Regions from separate parts of the Paenibacillus sp. LK1 genome, predicted to be linked through region 1. Evidence: riboswitches for the same ligand, from Rfam matches in the RefSeq annotation. Region 1 holds a riboswitch; the other holds the start of a gene.

Evidence for each region. A riboswitch is a leader RNA that binds a small molecule or an ion and turns the genes downstream of it on or off. The one in region 1 is predicted to bind glycine.
Region 2: it holds a riboswitch for glycine, as region 1 does, so the genes downstream of both, sdaAB (L-serine ammonia-lyase, iron-sulfur-dependent subunit beta) here and gcvT (glycine cleavage system aminomethyltransferase GcvT) in region 1, are expected to answer to the same signal.

What each region holds. Positions count from the first base shown of each region.
Region 1 is NZ_PEII01000006.1:94,239-97,630, reverse strand. Features, by position in the region: gene CS562_RS15110 (PTS mannitol transporter subunit IIBC) at 1-64, opposite strand, end outside; gene gcvH (glycine cleavage system protein GcvH) at 637-1,026, opposite strand; glycine riboswitch at 1,374-1,496, shown strand; glycine riboswitch at 1,500-1,600, shown strand; gene gcvT (glycine cleavage system aminomethyltransferase GcvT) at 1,798-2,934, shown strand; gene gcvPA (aminomethyl-transferring glycine dehydrogenase subunit GcvPA) at 2,931-3,392, shown strand, end outside.
Region 2 is NZ_PEII01000014.1:51,075-54,466, forward strand. Features, by position in the region: gene sdaAA (L-serine ammonia-lyase, iron-sulfur-dependent, subunit alpha) at 145-1,089, opposite strand; gene sdaAB (L-serine ammonia-lyase, iron-sulfur-dependent subunit beta) at 1,079-1,768, opposite strand; glycine riboswitch at 1,880-2,021, opposite strand; glycine riboswitch at 2,026-2,149, opposite strand; gene CS562_RS26175 (MFS transporter) at 2,487-3,392, opposite strand, start outside.

The DNA.
Region 1 (3,392 bases):
CAAACTTCTGAACGCCAACCCGTATTCCTCCGCTTTTTTCGGACTTTGCGTCCACTGAACTCATACTGAAAACCTCCTCAACATATTAAACCTTGATTCCACTGAATTTTGACAACGATGATCCAGACGAACGAAGGTACAAATCTGCAATAAATCTTAATTTACAACCATATCGTAAATGAAAACGGTATCTTCTACAACGAAATGAAAACCTACTTCCGTCATGAACGTTGATGACAAGATTTAAATTTAAAGGATTGTTCCATATTTAAACCCGTATATTGATCGAAACCTGTTATTCCCTTTCATGTATCATACCCACGAATTGCCCCATTTTAATGACAAATGAAATTGTAAATTTATTCTATTTAAATGAGCTGTTCCTACCTCATTTAGAAATGATGATGAAACATGTTAGATTGATATTTATTTCATCTAATTAGTCTAATTCATCGAGTAACAACGAAAAAGCGCAATGACCTCATCCTGATTCAGATGAGGCAATTGCGCCTAAGTATTCTCCGAATAAGTAATATCACCATTCGGATCTATAATCATCGATTCATTTTATTACCTTAAAAAAACTTTTGCATCAAGCTAAAACTCTCTATCCAATCGGTGAATTGTACCTTAATATTATTCCGTATGTTTACGATACGCATCCGCGTTCATCAACGTGGAAAGTGCTGCTGTCAGGTCGCCCTCAACACGAATCTCGATCATCCAGCCTTCCTCATATGGAGAGTTGTTAACCAGCTCCGGGGAATCCTGCAATGCATCATTCACAGCAATAATCGTTCCACTGACAGGAGAAAACAAATCCGAAACGGTTTTGACGGATTCAATCGTTCCAATGCCGTCTTCCGCTTTTACATCCGATTCCAGGTCAGGCAATTCCACAAACACAATGTCACCCAGCTGATGCTGCGCGAACTCGGTAATACCAATACGTACGGTATCCTCCCCTACGGTCTGCACCCATTCGTGCTCTTCACTGTACAGGAAATCACTTTTCAATTCGCTCATCGATATCCGCCTCGCTTTTCATTAATGAGTGCATGCGTTTCTTTGACCTTAACCTTTTTCCCAGAACATAGCGTATGATATTTTCGATTCAAATGTCAAGATACCTCACAATTTATTTGTTTTTCTTCCTTATATACCTGTAACTCAAATGCACTCTCCCTACATATAATGGTGAATATTAGAAAAGTAAGCGCACTCTTTATAAATAGACGAACGTTATGAAACGAATTAAAAATATCATTCGGCTTTTTTATTCATTTCTATGATATCGTTCTTGACATCAATAGTCGATTCAGGCTTTAATGAGAGTAGTAAATGTGTTTAATTGGTCTATGCAATACCCGCGGATGAATGTAAAGGGAGAGATTACCCTTGACACCCGAATCAGGGTGTACATGCGGTAACGCCGAAGGAGTAAACCACCGACAAGCGGAGGTGAATCTCTCAGGCAAAAGGACTTTTACGGGACGCAACTCTGGAGAGCATCTAATCGCCCTGTGTGGGCGTTATGATCACCCAAGGGGAAACCTGCTGCATCATGCGGCGGGGTAACTCTCAGGTACCAAGGACAGAGCCTAAGAATACAGCGTGCTTCTGGCATGCCGATTCTTTGGCCTGTCCTTTTCCTTTTTCCCAAAAAAACGAAAACAGGTTATAGAGCGGCGCTGCCTATCGCGTCCTTACCTTACTTTTATAATAAAATATGATGCCAGATTCATTGATCCATGGTTATACACTCGGCCGGTTGACGGCCCATGACGAGGTGATTGGATGTCCGATTTGCTTAGAACCCCACTCTTTCCACTCTATCAGCAATATGAAGGCGTACGATGCATTGATTTTGGTGGCTGGGAGCTCCCGGTACAATTCAGCGGAATTCAGAAAGAGCATGAAGCGGTGCGAGAACGTGCTGGATTATTTGATGTATCCCACATGGGCGAATTCACCGTACAAGGTGAACACGCAGAAGCTTTTTTACAGCACATGACCACTAATGATGTAACAACACTCGTTACCGATCAGGCCCAATATACGTTAATGTGTTATCCGGATGGTGGCGTGGTCGATGATCTGCTGATTTATAAACTGAAAGACCAGCAATATATGCTGGTGGTTAACGCCTCCAACATCGATAAGGACTGGGCATGGCTGCAACAGCACATGATGCCTGGCGTAACGATGACCAATGATTCGGATCAAACAGCGCTACTTGCTCTGCAAGGTCCGCTGGCAGTAGATATTCTCAGAACGGTGACAGACACGGATGTGTCTTCGATTGAGCCTTTCCGCTTTGTGGCAAATGCGAAGGTATGCGGCGTTACATTGCTGTTATCCCGTACCGGATATACGGGTGAAGATGGCTTTGAGCTCTACGTTCCTGCGGAACAAGCCGCTGCGGTCTGGAACGGATTGATGCAAGCCGGAGAAGCTCACGGACTTGTTCCCACAGGACTGGGTGCCCGGGATACGCTGCGCTTTGAAGCCAAGCTGCCCCTGTATGGACAGGAATTGTCTGCAACTATCTCACCGCTGGAGGCTGGCGTTGGCATGTTTGTGAAGTTAAATGCAGGACCGTTTATCGGACATGAAGCCTTGTTGCAGCAAAAAAATGATGGACCTGCCCGCAAGCTGGTCGGGATCGAAGTACTGGAGCGCGGCATTCCTCGCCCTCATTATCCCATTTACGCCGAAGGTGTGCAGATTGGTGAAGTGACCACAGGGACTCAGTCGCCTACGTTGAAACGTAATCTGGGGCTGGCCTTGATCGACAGCAAATATGCTGCACTGGGTACCCCGCTGGAGATTGAGATTCGTGGCAAGAAACTAAAAGCCGAGGTCGTGAAGACCCCTTTTCATAAACGGACACGTGCGCCAAAGACACCTACTCAAGGAGCTGATCAAGCATGAGCAAGCATCGCTACATTCCCATGACCGAGCAGGATCAGAGTGCCATGTTGGCAACCATCGGCGTGGAAACGATTGAAGATCTGTTCCATGACATTCCACAGGAGATTCGCTATCAGGGTGAACTGCCTGTTTCCTCCAAACTCGATGAATATGCACTGACACGTCATATGTCGAAGCAAGCGGCAGCGAATGCCAACTTCGAGACACACGCCAGTTTCCTGGGTGCAGGTATTTATGATCACCACGTACCTTCCGTCATTAATCATGTCATCTCCCGTTCCGAGTTCTATACCGCCTATACACCTTATCAACCCGAGATCAGCCAAGGAGAATTGCAGGCGATTTTCGAGTTTCAATCCTATATCTGTGAGTTGACAGGTATGGCTGTAGCCAATGCCAGTATGTACGATGGTGCGACTGCATTTGCGGAAGCAGGCAATCTGGCCGCAGCGGCAACC
Region 2 (3,392 bases), on a different contig from region 1:
TTCTTTGTGGGCAAAAGCAAAAAAGCCGATACGCTTCTTCACCAGGAAGAATTCGTATCGGCTTTTCGTATCAAGATGGGAGCTCATCACCTTTTTTTATTTTTAAAGGCACACCAAGTTAAAATTGATTTCAGGCCAAAGGCGTTATGCCTTGGCTTCTGGTTCATTTTCAGCAGGAGACTCAGCTTCAGTCTCAGGCTCCGCACGCTTCGCCTTCGGTTTAGCAAGCTTCTCCATCATTTTCCGTCCTGTCGGTGTTTGGGCAAGCCCACCTTGGGCCGTTTCACGGTGCCTGCTCGGCATCGCACTGCCCACTTCCAGCATGACATCAATGACTTCGTCAGAAGGAATGGCACTTCGTACCCCAGCCAGCGCCATGTCGGCGGCAGCCAGCGCAGTTACGGCACCCAGTCCGTTACGGACGATGCAAGGGATTTCCACGAGGCCTGCGACAGGATCGCAGATGAGCCCTAGTGTATTTTTTAACGCGAGGCCAACTGCATGAACCACTTGCTCCGGCGTCCCTCCACGCAGCTCCACCATGGCTCCAGCGGCCATACCGATGGCAGAACCCACTTCAGCCTGACAGCCACCCTCGGCACCTGAGATAAATGAGTTGTTGGCAATGACATAACCGATCGCTCCCGCACAGAACAGACCGTTCACCAGATGCTCGTCACTCCAGCCAAAACGCTCCTGGGAGCTGATAAATACACCCGGAATGATGCCGCAGGAGCCAGCTGTCGGTGTGGCTACAATCCGGCCCATCGAGGCATTCACTTCCGATACACAAAGGGCATACGCCATGGCCAGTGCAGAGGCATCTCCAGAACAAGTCTCGCCTTTACGAATGTACTCAGCCATTTTTTTGCCGTCTCCGCCAGTCAAGCCGCTGCGTGATGTTGTATCTTCTGTTAGCCCTTTGTGTACAGCTTCCTTCATCACCTGATAGTAATCCGACATCTGCCGCACAACATCCACTTCCGGGATATTCGTCTCCTGAACCTGCTCTTCGATCATCAGCTCGGCAATGGTCTTGGACTCTGCTGTACAGATGGTATTCAGTTCATGTAGATGTTTAAACCGCATCCGGCTCGACCCCTCTCTTCAAATCAATCACGCGAATGTCCAGCATATGATCCAGCGACCGCAGACGGTTCAACATCTCAGGATTCGGCACACCATCCATCTCCATCGCTGTCAGTGCTTCACCATCCCGGGCTTTCCGATCCACTTGCATGTACCCGATGTTCACCCCGGACGAACTGATGGTGGAGGTTACCGAAGCGAGCACCCCTGCTTTGTCCGAATGGCGCAGTACAAGTGTGGGGAACTCTCCGCTGATCTGTACACGAAAATCATTCAATGCATGCACCGATACACTACCTCCGCCAATGGAAGCACCGATTAGTGAGCATTGACGGTCTCCATGCCAGAGTTCAATCTTGACCGTATTCGGATGAGGAGCAGGCAGGCCGCTTGTGAAAAACTCTACCTCCATACCCGCTTCCTCTGCATATTGTTCTGCATCCGGTATACGTGGATCATCAGTCACATAATCAAGCAGGCCACCGATCAACGCAAGATCCGTACCATGCCCCTGATACGTATCAGCAAACGAGCCGTATAGAGTTAATCGAGCGCGTTCAGGCGTGCATCCCAGCCACTGACGGGCAATTCGCCCCAATCTTGCCGCTCCAGCCGTATGTGAACTTGATGGACCTGTCATGGACGGACCAATAATTGAAAAAACGTCTTTAAAACGCATCGCAAACCCTCCATTTATAATCGTCATTTTCATCCAGACGTACACCCATAATGTTCCTTTATTACTGAATGATGACATGAGAAAAGGACAGAGAGAGGCCCTAGGCCCTCTCTCTGTCCTCGATACCTGAGAGTTTCATGATAAGCAGCGCGGCGAATCGATGCATTCCTGTATTCACAGGTGATGTCACCCTGCACACCGTGCTGCTTGACCATATACCCCTTGGGTGGCGCAGTTCGCGCACTCTCCAGAGTTGCGTCCAACGATGGTACATTTACCTGAGAGATTAACCGCTGCGCCGGGTGCGTAGCAGCTTGCTCCTTCGGTGCCCGACAGCTGCCATTTTACTCGACATGCTCAGGTCTCTCCCGCTCGCTATCATTCGCTGTATGGAACCATTCTGATCTTGTACCAGAACGATAATTGAAGTTTTTAATACTTTCTCATTAAGATTAATCGACCGGAAGATCAGTGTCAACAAACTTAACGATTTCTTTGCGAATAATTGCTTTTTTCCATTTTATACACAAGATAAACGAACAAACTGTAAACTTTCATCACATGAATGTGTTAATGCGTTTCATCTCGAAAGCGCATACATTGTTCATTTTCTATTAGCCAATATCTGTGTTTAATACTATTTATGTTATGTTCCACTGAACGGTTCGGGTATTCAGGCAACCTTTATTCTGTACTAGAATTGCCGTATTTCTGCCTGTCACCCCACCATCGCCTTGGGCTTCGCCGGTTCATCGTAATACCTGCTTCGGGAAGGAAACATGCTCGTCACCCACAATCCCAACGCAGCTAACAGCATGACCCCAGATACAACTGTATATACCATACGAAGCGACAACTGCTCTGCTATTACCCCTGCAATCAAAATGGAAGCCACCTGCAACACACTTAACACAAGTCCAAGTACACTACTCATTCGCCCCATCAGATCGACAGGGATATTATTTTGATAAAAGGTAACCAGGCCGGTATTCGCCAGTGCGGAGCACAGACCGAGCAGAATAAAGGCAACAGCCGCCAGTTCAAACGAGAATGAACGGGCGAACAGGAAATAACCAAGCGCAACCAGAAGTACACCGCCACCCATCATGTGACGGACCGGCAAATGTTTGGCGAACATCCAAACCAGCATGGAACCTGCCAAATAACCGATTCCGGTGATACTCATTAATGCTCCGTACTGTGATTCAGGCAGGTTCATCACCTGACGGATAAACACCACTTCCTGAGCATCCAGCGACATGCCGACCACCAGAATAATCTGGAACAGGGCATATATACCGACAACGTAGCCCGACTTTCGGCTGAAGCTCAGTACAGCTCTCCAATCCTGGGCAATCATCCGAGGTGTCAGTCTGCTTCCCGTCCCTATATTCTGTTCTCCAAAGCCCAGTTTGGGAAGAAACATTAGAATCAACGCAGAAGCAGCAAAGGAAACCGCATTGGCATAAATGGCTGCTGCCGGAGATAAATATATCAGCATCACTCCTGCAACTGCCGGGCCGGTAATAAATGCCCCTGAGCTGATCAAAGCTTGTAGGGAATTAAAGCGCTTGCGCCGTTCAGCAGGTACCAGCCGGGTAATGTATACCTGAGAGGAAGGGAC